Regions from separate parts of the Paenibacillus nitricinens genome, predicted to be linked through region 1. Evidence: riboswitches for the same ligand, from Rfam matches in the RefSeq annotation. Region 1 holds a riboswitch; the other holds the start of a gene.
The links. Region 1 has a riboswitch for preQ1 ahead of ACN6KS_RS06295 (queuosine precursor transporter). Riboswitches for the same ligand answer to the same signal wherever they lie in the genome.
Positions count from the first base shown of each region.

Region 1 (16,103 bases):
GGTGTTGCAGAATGAATGATGATAAAAAACAAAACCTTGGCAATGTCATCGGTCTTGTAATCGTTACGATCGTAATGGCTTCAAAGTTTTTGATAGGAAATATATTCGTGAGTTTGGTAAAAGATATTTTTAATTAATAACCGACAGTAAAAGAGTAGTTAGCTTGCACAAGACAAAAAAGCTTACATCCCACACAAAGGTATGCCCCTTAAGCAAGCAGCTTAACCGTTCAATAAAATAAGCAGGCTTCGGCCTGCTCAACAATTTATGCTATTAAACTATAGTTTCCGGTTAGCGTAATGCAGTCAGTAAAAAACTTACCCCTACTTACGATTCACCGCTTTGGTTTAAGCGGTGAATTTTAGAGCCACCCTTATATCAACCGAGCACACATTTTTATCTGTGAAGGAGCGGTGTCAGGACGTTATCCTATGTAGTAAAGCACCTACCGCATTGGGCAGGTGCTTTTTATTGATTATGACTTCCGCACTGGTCTGATATACTTCCAAAACCGCTCCGGATTAAAATAAAAGTAAATTATTCGACCGGGGGAAGTATCAAAGCAGTAACCAGTACCTGCAAAATCAAAAGTTGCCATTGCCTCTTCAATCTTTTCCTCCACACTACGATTTTCCTGCTCATAATCGAATGGCCCATGTTCAAAAACAATATATTCGGCTTCGGGAACATCAATCATAAGCATTTGTGGTGGCACTTCGCCTTTATAATCAAAAGGAAGTCGTACACCATGACACTCTGTACGCGGAATCCCCCAATCGCAGAGTCTGCCGTAAGGGTCATTAATGTACGCCATAATCTGACCGCTGCCGCCGTTAGGTTCGCTCCCGCCATCGTCATCCAGTTTGCCCTTGATACTATCGAGTAAGCCGCAAATGGTTTCGCAGTCCTGTCCCGGAATAAGACTTTGCTTTTGCCAAAAATCCCAATACCCATTACTCTCATAGTTTTTAATGTGCAGAAATTTGTGAGCGGGGATGGTTACAAAATAGATTTGAACATTGTCTGTAGATTTCATCATACCAATCTCTCCCAATCCCTAAAGTAGCGGTCGAAAGGGTTTATTTTTGTACGAAGAACGACAGGCTTAGGCTTTTTTCGGTATTCGCTTGGAGTTACACCATATGTTCCCTTGAAAGCTCTGGTAAAAGCTTCATGTGATGAAAAACCATAATCAAAAGCAATATCCAAAATGCTTTTTTCACTATCCCGAACCTCTTTTAGTGCAAAGGCTAATTTTCTATGCCGCAGATAATCCCTAAATTGCATACCCGATATTTCCTTGAATTTTCTCGTAGTATGAAATTCGGAATAACCTAACTTGTGAGAAAGAGATCGTAGCGTTATTGCTTCACCGTTACGATTTTTAATACACTCGTCAATTTCATCAACGATTATTTGGATTTGCTTGTGCCACTCGTACATTCGTCTGTTCACCTCGTTTCAACCACTCTATAGTCATTGTAGAGTAATGGAAATTGCATTGCTTGATTCTACTTGCGGAAACCACTATTTAGTCTGTATCATATCAATTTGCAACTAGGCTGCGCATATTTTATCATCCGAAAAAGTGCGGAGACACCGTTGCGGCGACTTAATCGCTGAGTATGTCCTATAAAATTTCGCACCCATGCCAATAATAAGCTTTTGAAATCTCTGCGAGCTTTTCATTGAAAACTTGCCGTTACTTATGGTACGGTTCTCCGCGATGGTTGAAGCGGCAAGTTTTAGGGCCATCCTAAAATCACAATACCTTTTCTGCTCCCTGATCGCTCTCTGTAAGTTCATATTCGACATGAGAGGTACGTTTGGATAAAAAGTACGAGTGACGATTCCCTTCTAACAGCTCGAACAGGAGAAGAAGTATCCATTTTCTATAGAAACCAAACTAACTAACTACTTCAAGTTCCCCAACTCAGGTTAGATTGTCTTCAAGTAATCAGACAGTGGCTGTTGGTTCCAGATTTGAGCTTCAATATATTCAATATAGGGGCCCATGCCTTCCCAAAGCGCAGTTCTCCCCTTATCTTCCGGCGCACCGTAAATATGCTCCAACCTATCCAAGTCAGAGAGGGTAAAGATTTTACCGTGATACTGGGATTGATAATGAGCAGATTCCTTGTCCATTCCAAGCCAGTAGGTAACCATACTATCCGGATAAGTGAAGCTAATATCTCCGTGCGAAAAAATGGTAAGCGGAACACGCAGGCTGCTTAATTCAAGGGAGGACAAGTGTTCTTCCATCCAATGAGAGTAGCCGAGTACTGCATAGAGTGGATAGTTTTCCTTGGGTTCTCCTCCCTTTGCTATAAATTCATTCTTCACCCAATGTTCAACCTGTCTTCTGTTATTCATATATTGAGCCGGCTCCTTGAATCTATCAGCTAATGGGTTATCCTCATACAGAGACTCCATAACGGCAATCGCTTCTGCATCGCATAATGCGGATAGGCTACGGAACGGCGGGTCACCTAGTCTGTAATAATGCGTCAGATATGTAATCATGATTGTTCCTCCTTAATGACTACTCCCAGCATTGCACTACGCTTCAGTACATGATACATTTCCTCCAGCATGACTATCGCCTCGTCAATGGTCAGTTCGTGCGAATTCATATGGATCATGACCGCTATTCCTAGCCAATACGCCGAAAGCTTCTTAAACAGTTCCCGAGCCTTGGTTGTGTTCATGGTACATAACTGTGGGTCGAGCTGTAAGAACGCACTATAGATCTCCTCCGTAATGATGTCATTATTACTCCTGTTGTAGTCAATGCTGCAATCGGACAAAAACAATAAACGAAAAAGCTGCTTCTCGGATTGAGCAAAAAGCAAACAACCAACCGCCAAGTTCATAGCAGGCTCATTTTTTTCATTGTTGTAGCTTTTGATCTCTACTAAAGCGTAATCGACAGCACGTCTGAAAACATTCTCTTTGACCTCTTCCATGCTCCTGTACAATCGGTATACCGGTTGAGTTGAGCATTTCAGTTTTAGAGCGATATTTCTGGCTGTCAGTATCTCGAATCCCTCTTGTCTGGTCAACTCAAACGCCGCATTGGAAACCTGTTCTTTAGTGACCTCTGCTTTTGGAGGCATTTTTTCCAACTCCCCACACAATAAGTATATTAAATAACAAATGTTATATAACGTACGTTATTATCATTTTTGCAAAATGTCAATATGATTTTTGTTTTCTTATTCCGGCTAATACAGCGAAAGAGCAGCTTCTTACGGTAAGTATACAGAGGTTCTAGTATCTTATTGTTTCGTAGAACAAACAAACTCGCAAATGCCTGTTTACAACCTTTTACATTGAACGTGATCCAAATCCAATCTCAGTCAATAGTTGGCATGATGTAAATACAGGCTCCTGCGAGTTTTTCTACAAAAAACTTGCCCCTACTTATGATACGGTTCAGCGTGATTCATTTTCAACTAACCTGCCCGTTAGTTGAACAAATAAAAAAACGGCTGCCTAAGCAACCGTTTTTCCACTAACGTATCCCTTGAGCTCAATGATCTGAAGAAATTGTTTCACTCAAGCTTTTCCTCAGAAATCTCTACGTACTATCTTAACCCAATTTGACGCCGAAATTAGGCATTAACCTTGCCTAGGGCGAATATCTTAACGGGGAAATACATTAAAAAAAATGAGGTGAAACACTTGGGATACTTCGTTACTGTGGAACCGGGCGTAAAAGTATTTATAGAGGACATCAATCCGAAGGGAAATAAAACGATACTTTTTATTCATGGCTGGCCGCTAAACCATAACCAGTTCGAATATCAGTTCAATTTCCTTCCGAAGCTCGGATATCGTTGTATCGGAATAGACTGGAGAGGATACGGCAATTCGGATAAACCATTCGATGGTTACGGTTTCGATAGATTAGCAGATGATCTTCGTATAGTCATCGAAGCGTTACAGCTAAAAAACATAACACTTGCAGGACACTCTACCGGAGGAGCGATCTCAATTCGTTATATGGCTCGTTATAAAGGGTACGGGGTATCAAAACTCGTCCTGATCGACGCTGCGTCTCCATCAAGTGTTCCAAAAGAATTTACGAATAAAATCATCGAAGAGACAAACAATGACCGTCCGAAAATGCTGCAAGACCAAACGGGAATTTTTTTCTTTCAGTACATTTCTGAAGCGAAATCCGAATGGTTCTTTCTAATGGGTTTACAAGCTGCGAATTGGTCGACTTCCGCCATTATGGTCACGCTAAGAGACGAAAATGTTTACAACGATCTTGGACAGATCGATGTGCCCACATTAATTATTCATGGAATTCATGATAAAGTCGTTCCGTTTACCCAAGCTCAGGAAACAAATAAGCTGATTAAAAATTCGCAATTAGTTCCATTCCAATACAGCGGCCATTGCCCTTTTTTGGAGGAGAGTGATAGATTCAACCAATTATTATCTTCTTTTGCATAACGCCTCGGATTAGCCGCACCATCGCTCCCCATAAATTTAGTCCGATAAGCATCCTCATGCCTGTGTTCCCCACATCCCGCGAATCGACTCTGCCTCTTTGACCATCCTGCCCATCAGTTCCGAGACTGTAGGGATATCATGGATCATCCCTGTCACTTGGCCTGCCCAGCCAATGCCCTCTTCTTTGACATCATCATAAATCCAGCGCTTGTTGGCTGCACCGCTAATATATTCTTTTAAGGCTTCATAGGTCGGAGTCACACGCTCAATGTCGAGAATCTTATCTATGTACTCACTACGCAGCACTCGCGCGGGTGCTCCAATAGAGCGTTTGATTACGACTGTATCTGACTCTGAGCTTTCTACTAGGGCTTTTTTATAAGAAGCAGCTGCATGAACACATTCAACCGTAGCAACGAATCGTGTGCCCATTTCAATTCCCTCAGCCCCCAGTGCATGGGCCGCCATCCATCCGCGGCCATCCCCGATCCCGCCTGAAGCAATCACAGGAATATCAACCGCATCCACTACTTGAGGAACGAGTACCATAGTCCCTACATCATCACGCCCCAAGTGGCCTCCTCCCTCCTGCCCAACAACAATAACCGCAGAAGCACCTAATTGTTCAGCTTTTTGGGCTTGTCTGCGTGAAGAGACGAGCACGAGCGTTTTAATATCAGTGTGCTGTAGCATTTCCAGTATAGGGGCCGGATTCCCACCAGTGAGACTCACCACGGGAACCTTCTCGTCGATGGCGACCTGCACCCGATCTTCATAACCGATACCATGCACACCGATGGCAAAATTAACGCCAAATGGATTGTCGGTCAAAGTACGAACCCGTTCTATTTCTGAACGTAAAGCCTCTGCGCTCGGAAGACTCATCGCTGTAACCTGACCCAATCCACCGGCATTCGAAACGGCAGCTGCAAGGTCTGCATAACCTAAATAAGCAAGCCCGCCTTGAATAATAGGATACTCTATCTGCAATAACTCCGTAATACGGGTATTCCATTTCATATTCATCTACACCTTTCCTATCTTTAACCACAGCAGAATCACAGCAAATAAAAGAGCAATTCCCCCTGCCAGATAATCCATTTGCTGAAATTGTAATACCCTATAAGAAGTTCTTCCTTTACCATTTCCATAAGCACGCGCATCAATCGCATAGCTTAGCTGTTCAGCACGTTGAATCGTCGTGAAGAGCAAAGGAATAATAATCGGGACATAAGCAAATATCCGTTTAGGCAGTGATAATGCTGTAAGATCATACCCCCTAGCCTTTTGTGCGAGAAGAATACGATCCAGCTCCTCCTTGATGGTAGGAATAAACCGGATCGCAATCACTATCATTAAGGAGAATTGTTCTACAGGTACCCCCATTTTGGATAGAGGTGCAAGCAGCTTTTCAAGACCATATGCTAAGTCTAGCGGTTTAGTTGTTAACGTTAATACTGAGGCTAATAAGATGAGCAATACAATACGCCAAACAAAACGTAATCCTGTTCGCAGTCCCTCTTCAGTTACCTCAATAAATGACCAAGACCAGAGGATAATCGTTCCTTTGGTGAACACGGCATTGTACATGAAGGTAAACAGCAAAATAAATAATAGCGGCCGTAGTCCTCGCCAAAAGAATTGAATAGGAACCTTTGACAGCAGTAAAATTCCGATTACAAAAAAGGTTGCAACTGCATAGCTAAGCCCTGTTCCAAGCATCAGAAAGCTAAGCATGAGAATCATGATACTAACAAGTTTTGTACGGGGATCTAAACGATGGAAAATCGAATGCGTCTCCACATATTGACCCACAATTACGGAATCAGTCATGTTGACGCCCCCTCGAATGCCAAATGGGCAGAACAGCATCGAAGATATCCTGCTCTTTACAGCTAGCAATCTCAATTTTTTGACCGGATAATTCCTCTACTAGCTTCAAAAGCTGTACGGGTTCAGGTATGGACAAGCCCAGCTCCACCAATAATTCTTCCTTTTCTATAAATAGTGTTCTGGGGTCAAAATGTCCTTCCAGCTGACCTTTATGGAAAACCAAAACCTCATCCGAGTACTCAGCAACATCCTCCATCTGATGCGAAACGAAGAGAATGGTGCGCTGATTTTGTTGCTGCCAAGTCTTCAGTAGCTTCAGCAAGGATACTTGACTAGCAGGATCTAGCCCAGCTGTCGGTTCATCCAAAATTAGCAGCTTAGGATTCGTCATCAGCACGGAGGCAATGGCCACACGGCGCTTTTCTCCACCGCTTAGTTGGAATGGATTTAACGGGAGAATGCCCTCTGACAGACCCACTTGCGGTAAAATCCTTTCAATCGCCTCCGTGATTTGCTGGCGTGAAGCACCCTGCAGATTCAGAGCAAAAGCAAGCTCCTTTTGCACTGTGGTTTCGAATAGCTGATGCTCCGGATATTGAAACACGAAGCCCAGCTCCGGGACCACCTTTAATTGTCCTTTGGCATCTCTGGGAGCAGGCTGCTGATCAATGGAGTAATCTCCTTTTACGCTGGGAATCAAGCCCTTCAGCACTTTGACAAAGGTAGACTTTCCTGCGCCCGTGGGACCGATAATCGAAATCCATTTGCCCGCAGTAATAGTGCAGTTAATATTGTGTAAAGCTATATGATCAGCATAGTTTACACTTAAATTATCTAATTGGTAGACCATTGTGATCGAATGTTCCCCTTCCAATCTGCTGTTGGCGGCGCTGCTGAATGTAGCAATGCATGTACGCGCACGGCAAAGGGTAGTTGTAATTGATAGTCCGCAACAGGCATCATTTTAAAAAAGGCCAGTGGAGCACCATCATACTCAAGTCGCCCTTGATGCAGGAGTAATAATCGTTCTGCTGAAAGCACTTCCTCCATATGGTGAGTGATCTGAATAATGGTCAGACCTTGACGATGCAGCTCTTGCATAATAGCAAGCACCTGCTGCCTTCCCTGAGGATCAAGCATAGAGGTGGCTTCGTCGAAAATAATGACTTGCGGGCGCATCGCCAATATAGCCGCAATAGCGACACGTTGCTTCTGACCTCCAGAGAGCTGATGTGGCATCGCGTCCAGATAATCCTCCATATGAACAGCCTGCAAGGCATGCTCCAATCGGCTGCGCATTTCCTCCCTTGGCACACGAAGGTTCTCCAAACCAAAAATCACCTCATCCATAACGGTTGTGGTGATAAATTGATCCTCTGGATTCTGAAAAACAAAGCCAATTTGTTGATGAATATCTGCAAGCTCAGCTGGCTTTGCGGTATCTAGGCCCTTAAACTGTATCGACCCTTTTCGAGGCAGCAGCAAACCATCCATGAGCTTTGCAATGGTGGATTTGCCAGAGCCATTCGCGCCAACAATCGCCACAAACTCACCTGCATTTATCGTAAAGCTGATATCTTCTAGGACAGGCTGATCCCTTTTATAATAAAAATGAACTTGATCGAAGGTAAGCATTTATTCACTCCCCTTTTGACGGTGCCACGTAGCGAAAAATGCCCCGATGCTGTTCTCAGAAAATGCAGGAGCAGGCTTCTCCCATTTCGTCACTTTTGATCCATTCACAGCAAAGATTTCACCGGTTAAATCCGCATCGTTCTCACTCAATAATGCATTTACGAAAGAAGCAATATCCTCTGGAGCACCTATTCGCCAGAACTCCGGGAACGGTTCATTACGGCTGGCATGTTTCACTTTCAAGTGATCAATGACAGGTCTGGTCATATCCGTTAACGCGGCTGGTGAAATCGCATTGACCCTAATTCCATCGCGTTTCAGCTCCGCTGCGAGTGTCCACATCATTCCGAGTATTCCAGCCTTGGCTGCACTATAATTCACCTGACCGACAGAGCCTGTTAATCCAGCCGTTGAGGTCATCAACAGGATATCACCACCTGTCTGGCGCATATGTGGCAGTGCACGTTGAATGCTGTAATAGGCACCATTTAAATGCACATCCAGCACAGCCTTCCATTCTTCATCCGTCATCCGTAGACATTTCTGATCTTGTAAATTTCCAGCGTTCGCTATCAACACCTCAATACGACCGTATTGAGCAATAACCTCATCTACCATTACCGAGACCGCGACTGGATCTGCTACATTAGCAGAGTAGCCTAATGCTTCACCACCTGCCTGTCGAATCTCGTGGACAACTTCATCGATCAAGACTTGTTTTGTACCATTTACAACCACTATATAACCGGACTTGCCGAGCTGCACGGCAATACTACGCCCGATCCCTCTGGTTGCTCCAGTAATTAAGGCTACTTTGTTCATCACTACACCTCTTTCACTGAAAAAGCTCCCGTAGCAATAACATCGCCAGCTTCTGTTGTAAGGGTCACTTTCACAAGAGCATCATCATCTGCATAATCAAACATCACAACATTGTCGACCTCAACAGGCTGATGAAATTTCATCTCATACTGAGTGATCCACTGTGCCTGATGCTCCTCGATATATAAGGATTGGGCTAATCCCATTAGATACATCCCCTGCGCAATGGGCCGCTTAAATCCAGCCTTAGCTGCTGCATCCTCATCTAGATGAATCGCGGCCAGATCTTGGGAAGCTGCTGCATATAGCCGGATGGCCTCAGCCGTTATACATTTTCTCATCATGATCATCACCTACCCGAATTAACACTGTTTCTGCGGTGACTATAAGCTCGTCTTCACATTTACAAACCAGCGTATGTGTGTAAAAGGTCAGTTGGCCCTGCCGGCCATCTTTTTGCGCCTTGCTCGTTAATGCTAATTCACAATCTAACGTCATCCCTGCCGTAATCGGTGCTTGATATGAGAATTTCTGAGTGCCATGAAGCAAAGGCTCTCCCTTGCTAAGCCAAGGAATATCGAAGGCCTGCCAAAAAATAATAGGCATCGTAGAAGGAGCAATCAGATTGCCCTTATACGTCTGCACGGGTGCCTCAATACTATGTGCATAATCCGATATCCACTCCGCAGTCACATAAATCTGATGATGAATGCTGTTCATTCTACCGCCTCCACAAGAGTAGCCAAACCGATACCTCCGCCAATGCCCAAAGTGGCAAGTCCCCTTTTATAAGCCGTACGCTGCATTTCAGCACATAAGCGAGTCATTAAAATAGCTCCGGACGCCCCATATGGATGACCGATAGCTAATGCGCCTCCTCCACGATTGACCTTTTCCTGTGGGATCTGAAGCTCATTCAGTGAGGCAAGAACTTGCGAAGCAAAGGCTTCATTAAACTCTACGATATCTAAATCGGCTATGGTCAGCTGTTGACGATGTAATACCTTTTGTACAGCTGGAACGGGCCCCATACCTAAATAATTCGGATCTACACCTGCCGCTTGCGCATCCACGATACGCAGAATCGGTTTAAGCTTGAGTTCCCTACATTTCTCACGGGACATCATTAATACAAGCGCCGCACCATCATTAATTGGACAGGCATTTCCAGCGGTGACAGTGCCTTTTTCTTCAAACATTGAAGGGAGCATTCGCAGCTTATCCAAGCTCGTATTGGCCCTTGGACATTCGTCGGTGTTCACCCACTCCCCCTCAACCAGAAGAGGTACAATCTCCTGCTGAAACCGGCCGCTTTGCTGAGCATGAACAGCCTTTTGGTGGCTTTTTAAGGCATATTGATCCTGCTCTTCTCGTGAAATCCCGTACTTCCGCGCTACATTTTCCGCAGCAATCCCCATATCCGGATCACCGTAAGCGCTTGGTGTAAAATGAGCACGGGTATATAGCTGTGGAACCCCCATCAAGGTTTGGGGCTTATTCATTTTCCAAGGGGCACGACTCGTGCTCTCAACGCCGCCAGCTAAATAAATCTCACCTGCACCGCTTTGAATAAGCCTTGCTGCTATATTAATAGCCTCTAGCCCAGAACCGCACTGCCGATCCACAGTAACGCCCGGAACCGAAACAGGAAGCCCAGCTTCAAGCGCAGCGACCCGGGCAATATTTCCACCCGGACCGACCACATTTCCAATAATGACATCATCGATCATCTCTTTAGCTAGGCTCGTCTCTGCCACAATATGCTGAATAAGCGGCGCCAGTAATGCTTCCGGCTCAAATGTACTTAATAAGCCGCCCATCCTGCCAATCGGTGTACGTTTTGCCATAACAATTACTGCTTCTATCATACCATCGCTCTTTTCACATAGTCTTTCATCGCTTGCCGGGCAATTTTGCCACTGCTTGTATAAATAAACTCTTCAACTGTCAGCAGCTGCTTCGGCGATTTGTAACTTGCTAAATACTGGCGACAATAATTCTTTATTTCGTCTATAGATAAGTGCTTTTCACCATTCCATTTCACGAGCACGGCCAACTGTTCTCCCCAATAATCGTCAGGGACGCCGAGCACCATTACTTCTTCTATTTCAGGAAGATGCTCTAACACTCGCTCTATTTCCTCTGGATAAACGTTCAGCCCACCGGTGATAATTCTATTTTTCAAACGACCTGCCAGATATAAGTACCCCGCTTCATCCTGATAAACATTATCTTCCAAAATAAGCCATCCGTCTCGAAAAGCTGCTGCAGTCTCGTTCGGCAATTGATGATAGCCTAGAAATATCATATCACTTCGCACATATAACTGCCCAATCTCCCCCGCAGGGACTTCATGGAACTCTTCATCACGAATGGAAATTTGTACTCCGGGATAGGGCTTGCCTACAGAGCTCGGATTATGCTCTTCCAGAACATCCAAATAACTAATATAACTCGCTTCTGAGGAACCATAGGATTCATAGAGACGCGCTCCAGCGAACACTTCTATGCCCCTTTTTTTGGACAACTCCGACCACTTTGCACCTGAGCTAATAATCGCATCAATCTGCGTCTGCCCAGGAACAGCCTGCCGCATCATGGATTCAAGCATTGTCGGTACAACAAACAACACCACACCCGGAATCTGCTTGCACAGCTCTAACACCTGTGTGGCGCTAAATTTTTGCGTAATATGAAAGTTTGCTCCGCCATACAGACTCTGCATTACAGCGAACAAGGACAGCGAATGCACAAACGGACCCGGTGCTAAAACATCCTTCATAGCGTCCAATTTAAAGGCAGCACTCGATACCTCAAAGCTCTTTAACCACGATAAATGGGTACGCATATATCCTTTGGGCAGTCCAGTTGTGCCTGAAGTGAAGCCGATAAATAATAATTCATTCGTCTCATCCAATTCAGCTTCTGGCTTCAGCGCATCCAGCCACTGATCATAGGAGCCTGTCCGATCTTTTGTAAAAATCATTGTTGGGATCGCTTGCTCCCTGAAGACCAAATTCTTTGCAGCTTCCGGCTCGGCAAAAATCATTGTCGGCTGGCACTGCTCTATAATAACCTGCTGTTCGTTTGCACTCCACTTGGGATCTAAAGGGATGGGAACACAGCCTGCATAAATAGCCCCCAAGAAAACCTCAACAAATTCAATGCGATTCGTAGATAAAATAGCGATTTTGTCATGTCTCAGACCCTTTTGCTGTAGACCATTCGCAATTCTCCGCATCGCTTGTACTAATGTTGCATAAGTATGACTCGCTTGGTTATGGGTTAAGGCAATACTGTCGGGCTGCTGTGCTGCATGACGCAGTATAGGAACTACTAGATTCATCCTTCATCACACCTGTTCGTAATTTCTGTGTCTACCGATTATGCACACCTCTGAATTGCATGGGATACAATTGGAATGGCTACGATAGCTTATTTTAGCTTTATATTAATTTTATGTACATATTTATATGGAACGATTAAGCCTCTTACGACTGGAAAAATCAAACAGCGCGCATCGATTATGATCGGTACGCGCTGGCTGTATTGTGTTTAATTTTTCTTTTGAGCGGATGATAATGCCCCATCTTCAGCAAAAGTAAAAGTTCGGGCGATATATAAGATAGGTGTGCCGACTGCGGTTAGTAAGAATTTCGCCAGATACGTTGTAAGCAAAATTTCAAACCACACACTCCAGTTATACAACCCAGCAAATGCAATGGTGCAGAAGATTAGTGTATCCACAAAAGAGCTAACCATCGTACTACCGTTCGAACGGATCCACAGCTGACTTGAGGTGCTGTAATATTTGCGAATCCAGGAATACAACCGAACATCTAGGAACTGACTAATGAAATAAGCAGTTAAACTACCCAACGCTAGTCGAGGCATCAGCCCAAAAATCGTCTCCAAAGAAGACTGAGCAATATCGGTCTCTTGTGGCTTAAATACTAGTACCATCTGCATAATGACTGTCGTCATAAGCAAGGTGAAGAAACCAAACCAAACCGCTTTACGTGCTTCTGCTCGTCCATACTTCTCATTAAGCAAATCGCTGGTCATATACAAAGTGACATACATCGTATTTCCGAGTGTCATCACGATATCAAATGGCATAGCAATCGTCTTAGCTACCTGAATATTAGCAATTACAGTAGCGATACCTACCCAGGCATACATTCCACTTTTGCCGAACAGGCGGTAACAGAGCAGAAAAAAAGCAAAATTGACAATAACAAATAAAACTCCCCACAACAAATTAAACATATTACTTAAACTCCTCCTAGTTTTGTTTACGCGGGATGGTTACGAACCGCGGCTTACATTAAGTTTTGGAACAAAACATTAATACTCTATCACACTGTCGTCAAACAATCCATAAAAATAAACAATTTATGAAATGGGTATTTATACCCATTTTTATTAACTAAAAATAAAAGTGTCAGTAATAATTCATCTTTTTCAGAAAAATATGCTCTATAAACTAAAACTTTCACTATTCATCCAGAGGTTAATTCTATAGAATAGTATCAAACACTTCATTCCCGATCCATTTAGTTGATATATTACATAACTATGGAATATATTGCAGGTTGCCAGTCACTAGCAGTCGGTAGGGATATAAAGAAATGGGGCTTCACTGCCCATAAAAAGGGGGAGAACAATATGTTTCGTTTCAAGCAGTCGATCAGTCGCAGATTTACGCGTTTATTATTTGTAGTTCTATTACTCACGTCTCTTTTGTTAAGTACCAGCTTCTACTTTATATCCACCAGTATTTTCAACAGCTATGTCATGCCACAAATCAATCAAATTCTAACTGCAGCTGCTCAGGACGTATATAAGAACATAAATACAATGCATGCTCAGCAAGCACTAAAGAAGAACGAACAAGCAGCCACCAATCTTGAATTCTATTTTCAGGATAAGAGAAAGCAGCATGGGGTTGAGACTATTTTTCTACTCAATCTAAAAGGCAAGGAAGCTGAGGTTCTGTCCGTAGATCATGATGCAAAATTAAAGCCCGAGGAAATTGTTAAGGTATCCTCTGCAATGCAGCAAGCCCTTAAAGGAAAGAGTGGACTAAGCGATACATACAAGGACTCGCATGGTGTACATAAGTCAGCTTATATCGGAATTCCCGGAAGTACGATGGTTATCGGAATCAGCAGTGATGTAAGCTTTATTCAAGAAAAAACAGACAGTATCCTGTGGACCAGCGCGGGGATCACTCTGCTAACGCTGATCATAGGGTCAACTGGCGCCTGGTTTATGAGCATGCGGATAACCCGTCCTATCTCAAAGCTTGCAGCTTACAGTGCCCGTCTCGCAGAGGGAGATTTCACAGAGGAATTAACGGTTCAAGGCAGTGATGAGGTAGCTCAGCTATCCAGAAGCTTCCAAGCGATGACCCTACGCCTAAAAGAAATGATCGGACATGTACTCGTCACCTCAAACACCGTGGTCACCGATTCCAATTCTTTAAGAGAACGTGTTGAGGTCTTAAATAAAATGGCAGACCACTCTAGTACTTCTGTTGTAGAAATTGGAAGAGGTAGTACAACCATCGCGAGCAGCGCTCTAGATAATTCAAAAGCTATGGAAGAAATCAATTTCGGCATTCAGCATATTGCTTCAGCAGCCACCGAAGTCACTGAGCAAATTAGTGAAGCTTCCGCTGAAGCGATTGGCGGTAATGAGATTGCCCAAAGCGCTGTTCTGCAAATGCGCCATGTTGAACGCGCCTCCCTGCAGTCGCTGGAGCAATTACAAGTTATGAACGAACGTTCAGTAATGATCGGAGAAGTCGTTCATAGTATTACTGAAATTACGAAGCAAATCCAAATGCTGTCGCTCAATGCTTCGATCGAAGCAGCACGTGCAGGAGAACATGGACGCGGCTTTGCCGTTGTTGCCGGAGAAGTACGCAAGCTTTCCGAACAGTCCCGTAATGCGAATGAGCAGATTCGTGATTTCCTACTCGGACTTCAGGAAGATATGAATCGCTCCGTTACTGAGATGAACCATGTGAATTCTGAAGTAGCCTCCGGGGTAGGCAAGGTGGCAGAAGCTGGCGACGCCTTCAATCACCTTCTGATTCTGATCCAAAGCATCAATCAGAATATTCAATCTGTATCTGCGGCGACGCAGCAAATCTCAGCAAGTACAGAAGAAGTTAGTGCTTCCGTTGAGGAAACCGCACAAATTACTTCAAGATCCCAAGAAAATGCGGACACACTATCCGAGAACTCGGAGCGTCAACGTATAGAGCTTGAAGGACATGCAGTAACCGTGCAGCATCTATATGAGCAGGCTAAGAAGCTTCAGGAAGCTGTGCAACAATTTAAGATCTAAAGCTTAGGCTTATATAACCCCCCCGTTCACACGAAAGTGTTGAACGGGGGGTTTTGTTAGTGTCTCGGCGCCCAAAGAATGACCGAAACGCCGATCACACAAATAACAGCACCAACCCAGTCATATACATCGGGTGTTTTCTTGTCTACTAGCCAGCCCCACAACACAGCGAGCACGATAAATACCCCGCCGTAAGCTGCATACACTCTACCGAAGGATGGAAACTTCTGCAACGTAGGAATAATACCATAGCTTATCAGAATCAAAGAACCTACCAAACCGTACCATAGAGGTCTTGATTCTCTTAGCCATAACCATACTAAGTACCCGCCTCCGATCTCAGCAAGGCCGGCAATTACAAATAGTAGAATGGCAGCAACCATGTCATCCCTCTTTCCTATTGAACTCTAAAAAATCAAAATGATTGGCGAAATATGATACAACGTCATCATAGGAGCCAGTCACATGAAATTGTGCTGAAGCAACACTAACACTAGTAGCAGCACCGCCTCTAGCAGCTCATTCAGCGCGCCGTACACATCGCCGGTGAGCCCGCCGAGCCGGCTGCTAATCCGCCGCGCAGCCACGGTGCCGCTGGCCAAGGCCGCTGCCGGCAGCAGGAACGCTGCCGCCAGATGCAGCGGCCACGCGGCTAAGCCAGCGCCAAGCGCCAGAGGCGCAGCGGCTGCGGCTAGCGAGAGTAGCGCGGCTATCGCCAGCGCGCGCCGCTCATGCGAGGGAGCGAGGCCGGCGAAGCCCGCGGCCAGCCCCTCGTTCCCGCGGGCAATGGGATAATGCACCATTGCCCGCACCATATACCAGCGGCTCCAGATCGCTGGCAGCAAGAGCAGTGGCAGCTCGTAATAGGCGTAGCCTTCGATTAATGCTGCCACTAATGAAGCCTTTAACAGCAAGAGCAGCACGCAGGCGAGCACACCCATCGCACCCACACGGCTATCCTTCATAATCTCCAAGATCCGTTCCCTCGGTCG
Region 1 is NZ_CP183948.1:1,401,779-1,417,881, reverse strand. It holds gene ACN6KS_RS06365 (hypothetical protein) at 476-1,039, opposite strand; gene ACN6KS_RS06360 (helix-turn-helix transcriptional regulator) at 1,036-1,443, opposite strand; gene ACN6KS_RS06355 (hypothetical protein) at 1,939-2,523, opposite strand; gene ACN6KS_RS06350 (TetR/AcrR family transcriptional regulator) at 2,520-3,116, opposite strand; gene ACN6KS_RS06345 (alpha/beta fold hydrolase) at 3,685-4,464, shown strand; gene ACN6KS_RS06340 (NAD(P)H-dependent flavin oxidoreductase) at 4,519-5,484, opposite strand; gene ACN6KS_RS06335 (energy-coupling factor transporter transmembrane component T family protein) at 5,491-6,297, opposite strand; gene ACN6KS_RS06330 (ATP-binding cassette domain-containing protein) at 6,290-7,147, opposite strand; gene ACN6KS_RS06325 (energy-coupling factor transporter ATPase) at 7,132-7,932, opposite strand; gene ACN6KS_RS06320 (SDR family oxidoreductase) at 7,933-8,754, opposite strand; gene ACN6KS_RS06315 (MaoC family dehydratase) at 8,757-9,098, opposite strand; gene ACN6KS_RS06310 (FAS1-like dehydratase domain-containing protein) at 9,073-9,474, opposite strand; gene ACN6KS_RS06305 (thiolase family protein) at 9,471-10,622, opposite strand; gene ACN6KS_RS06300 (AMP-binding protein) at 10,619-12,100, opposite strand; gene ACN6KS_RS06295 (queuosine precursor transporter) at 12,310-13,023, opposite strand; PreQ1 riboswitch class I at 13,034-13,079, opposite strand; gene ACN6KS_RS06290 (methyl-accepting chemotaxis protein) at 13,423-15,111, shown strand; gene ACN6KS_RS06285 (YnfA family protein) at 15,168-15,494, opposite strand; gene cobS (adenosylcobinamide-GDP ribazoletransferase) at 15,573-16,103, opposite strand, start outside.

Region 2 (16,103 bases), 2.2 Mb from region 1:
GCATGATTTGAATCATGCTACTCGTTATGCGCAGCATATGGTAGCTATCAAGTCGGGGACTGTGATTAGTGAAGGATCACCTACTGAGGTTATGACCCCAAATGTATTGCGCGAAGTGTTTGGCATTGAAGCAGATATTGTTCCAGATCCACGTACGGGAGTGCCACTGTGCCTTCCTTACGAGCTTGCTGCCTATAAAGCGGTGTAATCATATTCGAGAATCATACAACGAACAGGCTCCCGTCATTGACAAGGGAGCCTGTTCGTTGTTACAGTTGGGGTTGCCTACAAATCCATGATACCACTACTAAAAATAGATTAAGGACCATCATTTATACATGGTTAAAGGAGCATGAAACATGAATATTGACAAAATTCAAAATGACCTAGAGCAGTTAATGACTGCAGGAATTGTGAAGAGTCATGAGAACTTAAAAGATCACGTGTATACCAAAATGGGCGGTAAAGCAGATATTTTGGCAGCACCAGCTACTTATGAGGAAATTCAAAAGATTGTTACATATGCGGAACAGAATGGGATCACCCTTACGGTACTTGGGAACGGTTCGAATGTGATTATCCGCGATGGCGGTGTACGTGGAATCGTTCTGCAGACGGCAGGACTAACGGATGTGGGGATTCGAGACAATCTCTTATATGCGGAGTGCGGCGCTAAGATTATTGATGTTTCCAGATATGCGCTGGATATGGAGCTTACGGGTCTTGAGTTCGCCTGTGGCATTCCAGGAACGGTTGGTGGAGCGTTATACATGAACGCAGGCGCTTACGGCGGAGAAATTAAAGATGTACTGCATAGTGCGCTAGCTATAACTAAGAGCGGACAATTGGTGACTCTGCAAGGGGATGAGCTGCAATGGGGTTATAGAAAAAGCGTGTTCGCAAGCGGTGAATACATCGTACTTGAGGCCAATTTTGCTATGACTTCAGGTGATGCATTAGCCATCAAGTCGAAAATGGATGAACTTACTTACCTGCGTGAATCCAAGCAACCGCTTGAGTATCCTTCCTGTGGTAGTGTCTTTAAACGTCCTCCAGGTCGGTTTGCAGGTCAGTTAATTCAAGAGAGTGGCTTGCAGGGAACAAGAATCGGTGGTGCTGAGGTATCCAAGAAGCATGCAGGGTTTATTGTAAATGCAGATCATGCAACTGCCAGTGATTACATCGGGTTAATTCACCATGTAAGGGCGACTGTGATGGATAAATTCGGTGTGGAGCTGGAAACTGAAGTGGAGATCATTGGAGAAGAGTAACTTATTGATCGTATAAATCGAAAGAGCCCCAAATTTACTGCGGGCTCTTTTGCTGTTATTACATCTTGCTTAATTTATTGAGAGGGTATATTTAGCTCGATCTGTCGTAATTTCCGCCTTACGATCCCCTATGTCCTCAATCCGAAGCCCGTCAATAGCTAAGTCATAGGTGGAGTGTGGTAGCGATACTAGCTCACCATCGGCGTTTAAAGTGCTGCCAAATCCTTTTAATATTACTGCACTCCCTAGATAATCATCGATAACATCCTCCGCACTCCGAAACTCAACGGCCTCTAGATTAAAATGAATTTTATCCAGATCACGAAGCTCTTTCTTTTCAATTACAATAGTTTCATTCACATGACTGTTAATCCAGTCCATAAGTTTCTGTATACTTTGTTCCATTAGATGAGCCCACCTTTACCTCGAAGATTATTAAGTTTAAGTTACCCTTTTCTTAGGATTTGAATCCATATTTCTGCTATATTAGAACGAATTACTTTTGCTGTGAAAAAGGGCGAGGCCTTTGGGTTTCTAGGTCCCAAGGGTGCTGGGAAGACAACAACAATGTGTATGATGACAGGTCTACTTCAGTCTACAAGCGGAGAAAATTTAATTAATGGCATGAATATTTCACATCATAAAAAAGAAATTCATGCTCAAATTGGTGTTGTTTACGAGCTTCCGAATCTATACATGCGTAGTTCTATTCGAAATAATCTGGACCTGTTCGCTGATCTGTATAGGGTAGCAGGAAATCGAGTGAATGAAGTCATGGAAACTCCAACTGTTTGACAAGGGAAAAGCTAAGGCAAAGCGTAGAACTTGTCAGGAGCAGGTTACCCATGGTATAGTTCAAGACGCAATATGCTTAAAGAAGAAGTCTGCACGGATGATGCAGGAGAGGTTCGCGAACTCCCTCTATAAAAAACTAAGAGTATATTAAATCATATAAGCGGATGCGCTCCTTTACCGGGACGTTGCTTCCGTTTCTTCTTAGTGGAGCCAAGTTTTCGAAATCTCGTTCTTCTTTCCATTACCGGCCAAGGCCGAAGGAAAAGAGAGGGGTTTTTTGTCGTGTCAGAAGGAAGAATGAAAAAGGAAATGCAAGAGGTTACTTTGCTTGGGAATCAGGGAACGCAGTACCAGTTTGGTTATGATCCAGATATTCTAGAGGTGTTTGATAACAAACATCCTGGGCGTGATTATTTTGTTAAATTCAACTGCCCTGAGTTCACAAGCTTATGTCCTGTAACAGGCCAGCCGGATTTTGCTACATTGTATATTTCATATATTCCTGAGCAGAAAATGGTGGAATCCAAATCATTAAAGCTATATTTGTTTAGCTTCCGTAACCATGGTGACTTTCATGAGGACTGTGTCAACATTATTATGAATGATCTGATCGCACTGATGGACCCTCGTTACATTGAGGTGTGGGGGAAGTTCACTCCGCGTGGAGGCATCTCTATTGACCCTTATTGCAACTATGGAAGACCGGGTACGAAGTATGAAGCGATAGCGGAGCACCGCTTAATCAATCATGACCTCTATCCGGAAAAAGTGGACAACCGCTAATCCCAATAAGTTGATAAGGAGAGATTTAGATGAATAAGAAAGCACTCGTCGTATTCAGTGGCGGACAAGATAGCACCACTTGCCTGGTATGGGCTTTGAAGCAATTTGAGGAAGTGCAGGTTGTTACCTTCAATTATAATCAGCGGCATGCGGCCGAAATCGAAGTGGCTACAGAAATAGCGGCTAAGTTTAATGTACAACAGCATATCCTAGATCTTGGGCTGCTGAATCAGCTGGCACCCAATGCACTAACCCGCCAAGATATTGATATCGTTGCTGGCGAAGGCGATGAGCTTCCTAGCACGTTTGTAGACGGACGGAATCTGTTGTTTTTATCTTTTGCGGCAATATTAGCTAAACAGCTGGATTACTCCCATATCGTTACGGGTGTCTGCCAAACGGACTTTAGCGGGTATCCGGACTGCCGTGATGTATTTGTGAAATCATTAAATGTTACGCTGAATTTATCTATGGACTATGAGTTTGCAGTACACACTCCACTGATGTGGCTGGATAAAAAAGAAACATGGAAGATGGCCGATGAACTGGGCTATTTTGATTATGTTCGCGAACACACATTAACCTGTTACAACGGCATAATTGGGAGTGGCTGTGGAACTTGTCCAGCTTGTCTTTTACGTCAGCGTGGTCTTGAACAGTATGAGGCAGAAAGAACGGAGGTTAGTTCTTAATGCTAAACGAGGTTTCAGTCTGCAAAATATTCACGTTCGACGCGGCGCATCAATTAGTGGGCCACAAGGGGAAATGCAGCAATCTGCATGGACATACTTATAAGCTCGAAGTAGTGCTCAAGGGTAAACCTATGACCGCGGAAGGCCATTCGGATGAAGGGTTTGTTATTGATTTCAGCGATATCAAAATGTCAGTACAACTAAGCCTTGTAGATCGTTTAGATCACGCTTTTCTCGCTATGGGAAATGAACCTGTATTAGAGACGTTAATGAATACTGGCTCCAAAGTAGCTTTATTGTCTTTCCGCACCACAGTTGAGAATATGTCCTCCTATATTGCCTATAAGCTGAAGCAAGCTGGGCTGCCGCTCTACGCTGTAAAGCTGTGGGAGACACCAACCTCCTGGGCAGAGGTACTGGCTGAAGATATCCCTGAGGATGGGCCATCTTACCGCTTGTATGGAGGCTGTGATTGTGAGTAAGATTCCCGTAATTGAAATGTTTGGTCCGACCATTCAAGGGGAAGGTGCGGTGATTGGTGTGAAGACGATGTTTGTCCGCACCTATGGCTGCGATTATCGCTGTGGCTGGTGTGACTCCTCTTTCACTTGGGACGGCACGGCGAAAGACAAGGTTCGAATGATGGAAGCCGATGAAATTATGAATGAACTTTTAGCTATAGCTGGAGATAATTTCGACTGTGTTACGATTTCCGGCGGTAATCCTGCTTTAATTGGTGATGGGATGGGCACTTTTATTAACCAGCTTCATGAGCGAGGGAAACAAGCGGCTATAGAAACTCAGGGCAGTAAATGGCAGGACTGGTTCAATGATGTGGATGTGCTGACCATCAGTCCGAAACCACCAAGCTCAGGGATGACGACAAATTGGGAGATGCTAGATACCATCATGCGTAAGATGGAGAATCCGGGCCGTTCTACACATAGCCTGAAAGTCGTTGTGTTTGATGACAAGGATTTTGATTATGCAAAAGACGTTCACCAGCGATATCCCAATGTGCCGCTCTTCCTGCAGCCTGGGAATGATGATGTCACTGAAGAAGGAGACATTTCTGCTCGACTTTTGGGAAGGCTGGAATGGCTGTTTAATAAAGTGATTATGGATTCAGAAATGAATAGAGTGCGAGTACTTCCACAGTTGCATGCTTTAATCTGGCATAATAAACGCGGTAAGTAAAAAGGATTGTAATGATGTGGGTGTCTGCTTAGCAGATGCCCTTTTTTTGTTGATTGGAGTCTTTAAATAGGTAGATAGAGTGTCCCATAATCTGGTATTATTTTTGTAAAAGCTCTAGGAGGTTATCCACTTGGAAAATTCAACTGCACTATTAATTATTGATGTTCAAGAAGCTATGTTCTCCTACCCTGATCAAAAGCTGTACGATGAAGAGGGGGTGATGGAGAGAATTATTTCCCTTCAGCACAAAGCTAGGGTGGCAGGCACTCCAATTGTTTATGTCCAACATACAGAAGATGAGGAATATACAAAAGGAACGCCCACGTGGCAGATTAGTCATCGTATCACACCGCAGGAAGGCGAAGTTATTGTGGAGAAGCCTACTTGGGATGCTTTTCACCGAACCGTACTGCAAGATGAGCTACAGAAGCTGGGGATCACGAATCTGGTGATTTGTGGAATGCAAAGTGAGTTCTGTCTAGATACGACGATAAGACGCGCATACAGCATGGGCTATAAAAGTGTATTGGTTTCAGACGCTCATAGCACCTTTGATAACAAAATGCTGAATAGTGAACAGATCGTTAAGCATCATAATGCCCTGCTTGGAGGGAGATTCGCCCAGTTACGAGCTGAAAGCGAGGTTCAGTTCTAGATGAATACCTCTCAGGCTGCCATGAAACCTATTCAGCGTTCTCGACTTAGACTATTTGCCGGAAAGCGATATTTTATTTACAAAAGATATCTGAAATGGTGTACTAGCCGCAGCAAGGTGGCGAAGCAACGCACTAGTGAAGTTTTATCTAATGAAGTGATGACTCATGCTACACCGTTATTAAGAAGTCTACGGAATGTAGATATGGTGCTTCAATACAATAAAATAACCAATTTACGTCTGGCGATAGCGAAACTGGATGGACTTATGGTGCGGCCGGGGGAGACTTTTTCTTACTGGAGAAGCATTGGAAAGCCCACGAAGCGAAAAGGGTATCTGGAGGGAATGGTGCTGCATTATGGTGGGTTCCATTCCGGGGTTGGCGGAGGCTTATGCCAGCTGTCCAATCTGATCTACTGGATGACACTGCATACACCTCTTACGGTTACGGAACGGCATCGGCACAGCTATGATGTTTTTCCAGATGAACAGCGTACACAGCCATTTGGAAGCGGGGCCACCTGTTCTTATAATTATTTGGACCTTCAAGTGAAGAATAATACGAATCAAGCCTATCAATTAAAGCTCTGGCTGGATGACAGCCATTTACATGGGGAATGGAGATGCGAGGAGCAATCCCTTTATAAATATGAAGTGTACGAAAGTGATCATCGAATTAGTCTAGAACCTTGGGGAGGCTATATACGCAGTAACAAGATTAGTCGAAAAGTATATACACGTACCGGCGACCTAATTGGAGATGAAGATGTAACCGATAATTATGCGCTTATGATGTATTCCCCGCTTCTTCATGGATAAGAGCCAACAGGATCTTACGCGTACCCATAAAGCATGAGCTCTCGTCAGAAATGACGTGGCGTATGCTTTTTTTAGTGAAATCTAATGAAAATAGATGCATTTTTTTACGGTCTGCGTTAAATTAACATAAGTGACTTTAGATATTGAAAGGACGCGTACCATGTGAATCTTAAAAAACCGCCACTTCCTATTCCAATATTAATGTTGATTGGGATTGTGGCCATCTCATTTTCTGCTATTTTTATTAAATGGTCTGCAGCACCAGCGTCTATTCAAGGCATGTATCGGCTGTTATTCACCTCGCTATTGATGTTGCCTTTTGCACGACCATATAGTGGAGCAGCGGTTGCGCTTCGTAAAAAGGACTGGATCATGTTAGTGCTCTCAGGCACTATGCTTGCTCTACATTTTTTGCTTTGGATGGGCTCTTTGAAGTATACTTCGGTAGCTAGTTCAACGATGATTATGGCGCTGGAGCCCGTATTTATTATGCTGGGCGTTTATTTTTTGTATAAGGAAAAAACGGCTGCGTCTGCTATTCTGGGACTGAGTATTGCTATTGGTGGTGTAGTATTTATCGGCTGGGGAGATATTGGAATCTCTGCGGATAATCTTAAAGGCGATTTGTTATCGGTTGGAGGTACTGTAGCGGTAGCTGTGCATATGCTTATCGGTCAAAAGCTAGTGGTGCGTATGCCTTCCTATTTGTATAGCTTGATAGTCTTCTTGTCAGCAGCTGGCGTGTTTGCCATATACAATCTGTTCATGGGGATTTCCTTCTTTAATTATCCTGCGAATGAGTGGGGGATTTTCATATTGCTAGCTGTGGTACCCACGGTATTTGGGCATACTTTATTTAATTGGCTACTTCAGTATGTATCCGCAACTACGGTATCCATGAACATCTTAGGAGAACCCGTGGGTGCTAGCATCCTAGCTTTTCTGCTCTTAGGTGAACAATTAACAGCGCTGCAATGGGCTGGAGGACTGTTAGTCATGTTTGGACTCGGTGTATATTTGTACGCTGGAAGAAAGAAAACTATTCGGGTGGCAGATACCATTCAGAATGCTTCATAACAGATATTTTAATCATAAAGGGGTCACAAGGAATGGAAGAACAAGATCACAATGTAGAACTACCTTCTGGAAAAGGCACAGGGCCAACCAGTGAGGAACTATGGAACGAAGACACATACACAGCTTGGGTTACTCGATTTGGTACACCTTCAGAAGCAGCAGCCAAATTAATCAAGGAACCAAGTGCGAAGCTGTACCCGCTCTCTTCTTATTTTGGAGAAGTAAAGGGTAAAAAGATGATGAATCTCATGGGATCAAATGGCATGAAGGCCGTCGCTTTGTCTTTACTTGGAGCGGACGTAACCGTTGCCGATTTCTCGGAAGCAAATGCGCGTTATGCCGCTGATCTCGCACAAGAAGCGGGTGTTCAGCTTACCTACATCGTATCAGATGTTCTTAAGCTTCCAGATCACGTCCTAGATGGTTCATATGACATCGTATTTGCTGAGTTAGGAATTATGCACTACTTTACCGATCTTGCACCGTTTATGGAAACCGTCCGTCGTTTACTTTTTCCTGGTGGGATTTTTGTTCTGCGTGATTTCCATCCAGTGACAACTAAGCTTATAATCTCGAAGGGATCTACGGCTAAGATTCGCAAGCACAAAGTTAGTGGGGATTATTTCGATACAACATTGGAAGAAAAGAAGGTCTCGTATTCCAAGTATTTGCCTTCCACAGGCAAATCTGTAGGCGAACAGGAACATAGCGTTGTCTATTGGCGCCGCTGGACGCTTGGAGAAATCGTTACTGCCGCTGCTAGTTCTGGACTTGTGATCCGCCAATTGGCCGAAGAGCCCAATCTATCCTCGGATGTTTTTGATAAAGGAATCCCAAAGACGTACACCTTGGTGGCTGGAAAGGGTTTGAATTAATAATTCTTATAAAAGACTGCATCGTCCATGAAAAGACGGTGCAGTCTTTTTTGCTTGCTTTAAAACATAAAATTTTAAACTTTTTTGCGGAGAATATTCCATTACATTTGAAGCCTATAGGCAATACAATAATTTTACATTCAATATTGAAAGCGATTACTTCAATAAAAAAGCACTCCTAAAGGATTTGAGGTGGAGATGAAATGGACGAATTATTACTACGAATGGCGGGGATTGATAAATTTTTCCCCGGTGTTCACGCATTGAATCAATGTCAATTTGAGCTGAAGCGCGGGGAAGTGCATGCATTAGTTGGTGAAAATGGCGCAGGAAAATCTACATTAATGAAGATTGCAACAGGAGTCTATTCCAAGGATGCGGGGCAGATGTGGTACAAGGGATCTGAGGTGGAGATTGCCAATACTCGCGCTGCGCAGGAACTGGGGATTAGTATTATCCATCAGGAACTGAATCTAATGCCGCATCTTACAGTGGCCCAAAATATATTTATTGGTCGTGAGCCGCGTAAGGCACTGAAATGGTTCGTTGATGATCTGGAGCTTAATCGTAAGGTGCAGGAACTGTTTGATCAGATGAATCTAAAACTGGATCCGAAGACTTTGGTCTCAGATCTGACAGTTGCTAATCAGCAAATGGTTGAAATCGCAAAAGCTTTGTCTTTCAATGCGGAGGTACTGATTATGGATGAACCAACTGCAGCGTTGACAGATACGGAAATTAACGAGTTATTCCGTATGATTGAGCAATTACGAGAAGAAGGTGTAGGTATTATATACATTTCTCACCGCATGGATGAGTTGAAACGGATCACAGATCGCATTACAGTCATGCGGGATGGTTGTTACGTGGATACTGTTCGGACGGATTCAATAACCATTGATCAGATTATTAGCATGATGGTCGGTAGAGAACTCTATCAAACGTCAAAGCCGACGATTTCCAAACAGACGCAGCAAGTCGTTCTGGAGGTTCAAAATCTTTCTAGCGGGCAGTTGTTGAAGGATATCAGCTTTCATCTGAATAAGGGTGAGATTCTGGGTTTCGCAGGATTAATGGGAGCTGGACGTACTGAGGTTGTTCGCGCAGTATTTGGGGCTGATCCTATCGATAAAGGTGAGATTAAGCTGCATGGAAATACGGTACGTATACGACATCCTCATCAAGCAGTGCAGCAGGGTATTGGCTATTTGTCCGAAGATCGCAAACGCTACGGACTGCTTGTAGAGATGGACATTAGCATGAATAATGCGATGGCTTCCTTCTATAAGTTCCGCAATGCCTTCGGATGGATGAGGGATCGCGAGATGCGAAAGACAGCGGAGCAACATGTGGAAGCACTAGCAACCAAGACACCAAGTATAAGTCAAAAAGTCAAATTCTTATCCGGTGGCAATCAGCAAAAAGTGGTTATCGGTAAATGGTTGACGAGAGACTGCGATGTGCTGATTTTCGACGAACCGACACGTGGAATTGATGTAGGGGCGAAAAGTGAGATCTATAAGTTGCTTGATCAGCTGGCCAGCGAAGGAAAAGCGATCATTATAGTCTCTTCAGATCTCCCAGAGATTCTAAGAATGAGCCATCGCATTATTGTCATGTGTGAAGGACGTATAACCGGAGAACTAACCGCAGAAGAAGCATCGCAAGAAGCAATTATGAAATATGCGACGATGCGTTCATAATCGTTCAAGAGTTTATCGGAGGTGTCAAGGTCATGAAGATCGCAGATCAAGGGATTAGCCAACCTATCGGCTCGAAGCAAACCGGGGCGCAATCAGGGTTCAAACAAAAATTATTGGCATTCGCAAGTTTGATCATATTGGTCATCGTATTTTCGGTAGCCTCAAGTAACTTTTTTCAATTCTCTAATCTAGTTGGAATTCTGGTCTCTACTGCTGTAATTGGAGTATTAGCTCTAGGCGCAACCTTTGTAATTATTACAGGTGGGATCGATCTTGCTTTGGGTACGGTGATGACCTTCTCCTCCGTGATGGTTGGCGTCTTCATTACATTCTGGGGTCTACCCGTTCCACTCGGTATTGTAGGCGGGATTCTAGCTGGTGCACTATGTGGCTTTATCAGCGGTTTAATGGTGGCGAAAATGAATATTCCACCTTTCATTGCTACGCTGGCGATCATGATGATTACTAAAGGATTATCACTGGTCATAACGGGTGCTAAGCCTATTTATTTCAATGATGATCCGATCTTTGCCAAGATTGCTATGGGTAAGATGATCCCAGGCATTCCGAATACCATCATTATCTTCTTATTGCTCGGAATTATCGCAAGCATCATATTGTCGAAGACCATTATTGGGCGCTATAATTTTGCGCTTGGCAGCAATGAAGAAGCGACTCGCTTATCCGGTGTAAATACGGTCAAATGGAAGATTGTAATCTACACCATCACAGGGATCTTCAGTGGAATCGCTGGTATCCTGATGGCCTCACGACTTAATTCAGCGCAGCCGTCACTTGGCACCGGTTATGAATTAGAAGCTATAGCGGCTGTCGTCATTGGAGGCACATCTTTAAGCGGGGGCGTAGGATCTATTCTAGGTACGATTATTGGTGCACTGATTATGAGTGTACTGACGAATGGCTTACAGATTATGTCCGTTGCTCAGGAATGGCGGACAGTCATTGTCGGTGTTGTCATCATCATCGCAGTGTATGCTGATATTCTTCGCAGACGGAAGCAATGAAAGAGGTATTATCTCCATACGGAGTGATATACAAAGCAAATGACGAGGGGGAAGATTTAAATGAAACAACGTCGAAAAGGGATTATTATGCTTGCCAGTTTGTTACTGGCTACTACCTTACTTGGTGCTTGTAACAACAGTGATAGCAACAAGAGTGCATCCGGTTCAGACAAACCCTATATCCCAGTCATTTCAAAAGGCTTCCAGCATCAATTCTGGCAAGCGGTGAAGCAAGGAGCCGAGAAGGCTGCCAAGGAGTTTAATGTCGAGATTACGTTTGAAGGCCCTGAAAACGAGAGTCAGGTAGATAAACAAATTGAGATGCTTCAGACGGCGCTAGATAAGAAACCAGCAGCAATCGCGCTAGCAGCTCTCGATAGCAAAGCAGCGATTCCATATCTGGAAAAGGCAAAGGAAAACAATATTCCAATCATTGGCTTTGACTCTGGTGTAGATAGCGATATCCCTGTAGCAACAGCAGCGACGGACAATAAAGCAGCCGCCGCTTTAGCAGCTGATAAAATGGCGGAGTTGATTGGCAAGAAAGGTAAAGTAGGTCTAGTAGTACATGACCAAACAAGCAGCACAGGTCAACAACGTCGTGATGGTTTCTTAGAACAAATGAAAGCGAAATATCCAGATATTGAAGTATTAGAGCCGCAATATGGCGGCGGAGATCAGTTGAAGTCCACGGATCTTGCAAAAGCGATGATGCAGGCCAATCCGGATCTTAAAGGGATCTATGGCTCAAACGAAGGCTCTGCGGTAGGTGTGGCTAATGCCGTAAATGAATTGCAGATGGGTGGAAAGATTGTGGTCATCGGATTTGACTCTGGTAAACAGTTAATGGATGCCATTCGTAGTGGTGTTGTGGCTGGCGCGGTTACACAGGACCCTATTGGGATTGGTTATCAAGCGGTGAAGGCGGCTGTGCAGGCGTTTAAAGGGGAAACCGTAGAAAAGAATATTGACACCGGGTTTCATTGGTACGATAAGAACAATATGGATTCCGATGAGATCAAACCTCTGCTATACGAATAGAAGCTACTTATAATAGAGGTTGCCTTAAATAGGCAACCTCTATTATCCTTATTTAAAAAGGTAAACATTTACATGTAAGCGATCGATGAGTTCATAGCTGAGGAGGTGTTGGATGTATAAGATTATTCTGGTTGATGATGAAGATGAGGTTCGGGAAGCGATTAAACAGAAGATATCTTGGAATAATTATGGTTTTGAGCTCGTTGGAGATTTCGATAACGGCAGAGATGCCCTTGATGCGATCGAGCAGTTTCGACCAGATGTGATTATTACAGATATTTGCATGCCCTTTATGGATGGTTTAGGACTGGCAAAAGCTGTTATGGAACGGTACCGCGACATGAAGGTCATTATCGTAACTGGATATGAAGACTTCGATTACGCCAAACAGGCAATAACCTTGAAGGTGACAGAATATTTGTTAAAACCAATTAATGCTCGTGAGTTTGCAGAATTTCTAAGCAAAATGAAGCAGGATTTGGATGAAGAGTATTTACAAAAGGCCAATATCGCTAAGCTTCGCATGCAATTAAATCAGAGCTTACCTTTACTGCGCGAACGTTTTCTGGAGAAACTGGTTACGACTCGAATGAAGAACGATGAGATCGAGAATAAAATGAATTATTTTCATATACAGCTTCAGGGCGCGGTTTACCTTGCAATCGTAATCGAGATAGAAATGGAGAGTCGAAGCCAGGACATTGCTTCTGATGCTGAGCTACTACGTTTTGCTGCATTTAACATTGTGCAGGAGCAACTTGAGAAGGGGCAGTGCGGGGTGGTGTTTCAGACTAGAGATGGTAAACTCGCTGCGATATTATCAGGAGATTCAGAAGCAATTGAAGTTACAACACAGCTTCTCGCGGATCAGGTTCAGACCAGCTTGAATAAGTATTTGAAGCTGACCGCCACCATCGGCATCGGTAGAAAATATGCTAGCATGCAACAAATTCCACAATCCTTCCAGGAAGCGATTTCATCCTTAGAATATCGTTATCTTTTAGGCATCGATAAGGTGATCTCCATTCAGGATCTTGAGTTTGGCAAAGGGTTGGATCAAGCGCACTTCACTTCTTGGGAAAAGCAATTTATATCCGCGTTGAAGACAGGGAAAGCATCAGCGATCTCAGAGGTTCTCTCACAATGGTTTCAGGAATTAAAGAGCAATAGCTCTTCTATAGAAGGTTGCCGCAGTATCATTTACCAGATGCTCGTTTCTCTAATGAATTATGTGGCCGATATTGGATTCCCCAATACTGAGCTTGTTTCGCATAATATGTTCGCAGAAGTTGCTGCTCTAAAGACTTTAGAGGAAGCGAGGAATTATTTGGAGAGAACTTGCCATGAGCTGATCCTCAAGCTATCGGAACAAAGAACTACGGTAAGGGATTCTCAGATGAAAGCCGCGGAAGCTTATATCCGGGAGAATTATTATAATGACAGTTTTTCACTCAATGAGTTATGTAGCCATATTTTTATGAGCATCAGTTATTTCAGTGCAACGTTTAAACAGCATACCGGTGAGACTTTTATTGAGTATTTGACTCGCCTCCGTTTGGAAAAAGCTAAAGAACTGCTTACCATCACACAGCTGAAGACTTATGATATCGCTGCTAGAGTGGGCTATGCTGATCCTCAGTATTTCAGTGTTATTTTTAAACGAAATGTTGGGATCACACCTAAGGAATATCGACAGCGACAGAAGGAGAATCTTCTTCTATGAAACCTCATCGTTTCTTCCGAAGTCGAAGTATTCATAATAATATCGCGATTTCTTTTTCGCTTCTTATCCTCTGCACCACTATAGTACTTACCTATACTTCATATCGACTCTCCTCAGCAGCCGTCATGGGGAATTCCGTAGCCTATACCTCACAATTAATAGAACAAGTAAAACTGAACATCGAGAATTATATTAGCAACATGGAGAGCATTGCTGCTCTGGTGTTAACTAGCAGTGATCTTGAGAAATATGTAAGAGGTTCGAGTTCTGGACAAGAAGGGGAGACCAAGGATAAGCAATTAGCTAGCCAATATCTACGATCTGTAGTCCAATCCCGCTCGGATATTTCTTCAATTGTGTATGCAAGCTCGGAAGGGATAACCGTTTCAGATCGACTGGATGCAGTTTTGAAACCGCTTCCCGAGTTGATTGCTCAAGAGTGGTATCAGCAAGCATTGAACCAGACGGGAGTGGCTGTCTCCTCTTCACATGTGCAGCACTTATTTCAGAATGAATACCGTTGGGTAGTGTCGATCAGTAGAAAGCTTTCCGATTCTTTTTCTAAAATGGAAGCAGACCGACAGGGTGTGCTACTCGTAGATCTTAATTACAGCGTAATCAACAATCTGTGCAAACAAATCGAACTGGGAAAACGCGGTTATGTATTTATCGTAGATCCGTCAGGGAGTTTAGTTTATCATCCTCAACAGCAGTTGATTTATTCGCAGCTCAAGTTTGAGCAATTGGATACTGTTCTTGGGATTAAGAACGGGTCAGTTACGGTGAAAGCAGGGAACGAACAGAAACTGTACACCGTGGATACCACTAGCTTTGGCTGGAAGATTGTAGGGGTCACTTATCCAGATGATCTGGTTGCTAACAAACAGCAGATGCAAGGGACCGCCGCCTTGTGGGGAGCCGTAAGTCTGATCTGTGCTATGGCAATTTCTGTGCTGCTGTCCTACGCATTAACCAAACCGCTCAAGAATTTAGAAATGAATATGAAAAAGGCTGAACGCGGTGAGTTCGACATTCGCGTGGAGATTGAGAGCACGAACGAAATCGGTAAGCTAGCCCGTACCTTTAACCTGATGATCCTGAAGATTAAAGAGCTGATGAGTCAGATCGTCATGGAGCAAGAGATGAAGCGTGTGAGTGAGCTTAAGGCCTTACAAGCACAGATTAAGCCCCACTTTTTGTATAATACGCTGGACTCGATCATTTGGATGGCAGAGACCGGTAAGATGGAGGAGGTAGTCGAAATGACCTCTTCATTATCGAAGCTGCTACGTTCTACGATTGGTGAGGGCGAGGAGCTGATCCCGATCGCTAGAGAACTAGAACATATTCGGCACTATCTAACGATTCAGAACATGCGCTATCGCCATAAATTCACATATTCGATAGAAGTGGATGAAGACATTCTTGAATGCAGTATTTTGAAAATGGTCCTTCAACCCTTAGTTGAAAATGCGATTTATCATGGGATAAAGCATAATCCTGAGCAAGGTCACATCCTGATTAAAGGCAAAAGAGAGCAAAAAGATATTACTATTCAAATTATTGACAATGGTGTCGGTATGAATCCAGATCAGATTGGGAAGTTACTGCTTCAAAAGCCAGATTACAGGATTGGCAGTGGGGTAGGCGTCGCGAATGTAAACCATCGCATTCAGCTTTATTTCGGGGACCATTACGGTTTGTCTTTTGCAAGTGAAATGGAAGAAGGGACGACGGTCACTTTAAGAATTCCTGCGCTCTATGAGGAGGAGAGTCCATGAGTTCACTTTGGTCAAAAATAGGCCTGTCTGCTCTACTGTTATTCTTTATTATAGCGCTCGGGTGGGTAGGTTATCGTATGTTTACGAATGAGCTTGATCCAAAAGTCAGAACCATTATCTACGTTCCTAAGACTATCGATACCAGCATTGAATTCTGGGAGGTAATGAAACAAGGTGTGGCAACTGCTGCCAAGGAATTCGGTGCAGATGTCCATACGGTAGGAACAGATACCGAGTTAGATGTGGATAAGCAGATTCAATTACTAGAACAGGCGATTGAGGAGAAGCCTGATGCCATTATTTTGGCTGCTACCGACTATTATCGTCTTGTTCCGGTTGCAGAGCAGATTAAAGCTGCGGGTATCACGCTTATTACGGTAGACTCGGGACTGAACGGCGGTGTATCGGAGAGTTTTATCGCCACAGATAATTATGAAGCAGGCCGAAAAGCAGCGCAGAAGTTGATTGAAAATATTCATAGCGACGATCTAGTCGCCATTATGAATTTTGTACAAGGCTCCGCTACAGCTATCGAGAGGGAGAAAGGGGTTCGGGATGCTTTATCTCAGAATGGAGTTAATCTTGTGCAGGATACCCTTTACAGTAACGGATCTTCGAAGAAGGCATATCAATTAACTGTTGATCTTCTAAGGAAACAGCCACAAC
Region 2 is NZ_CP183948.1:3,591,445-3,607,547, reverse strand. It holds gene ACN6KS_RS15885 (ABC transporter ATP-binding protein) at 1-208, shown strand, start outside; gene murB (UDP-N-acetylmuramate dehydrogenase) at 360-1,271, shown strand; gene ACN6KS_RS15875 (hypothetical protein) at 1,341-1,676, opposite strand; gene ACN6KS_RS15870 (ATP-binding cassette domain-containing protein) at 1,740-2,066, shown strand; PreQ1 riboswitch class I at 2,169-2,212, shown strand; gene queF (preQ(1) synthase) at 2,364-2,849, shown strand; gene queC (7-cyano-7-deazaguanine synthase QueC) at 2,879-3,541, shown strand; gene ACN6KS_RS15855 (6-pyruvoyl trahydropterin synthase family protein) at 3,541-4,023, shown strand; gene queE (7-carboxy-7-deazaguanine synthase QueE) at 4,016-4,738, shown strand; gene ACN6KS_RS15845 (cysteine hydrolase family protein) at 4,869-5,393, shown strand; gene ACN6KS_RS15840 (VanW family protein) at 5,394-6,212, shown strand; gene ACN6KS_RS15835 (DMT family transporter) at 6,375-7,289, shown strand; gene ACN6KS_RS15830 (class I SAM-dependent methyltransferase) at 7,322-8,164, shown strand; gene ACN6KS_RS15825 (sugar ABC transporter ATP-binding protein) at 8,368-9,867, shown strand; gene ACN6KS_RS15820 (ABC transporter permease) at 9,900-10,892, shown strand; gene ACN6KS_RS15815 (ABC transporter substrate-binding protein) at 10,953-11,933, shown strand; gene ACN6KS_RS15810 (response regulator) at 12,046-13,656, shown strand; gene ACN6KS_RS15805 (cache domain-containing sensor histidine kinase) at 13,653-15,437, shown strand; gene ACN6KS_RS15800 (substrate-binding domain-containing protein) at 15,434-16,103, shown strand, end outside.
Region 2: linked by a shared signal. The riboswitch ahead of queF (preQ(1) synthase) and the one ahead of ACN6KS_RS06295 (queuosine precursor transporter) in region 1 are both predicted to bind preQ1.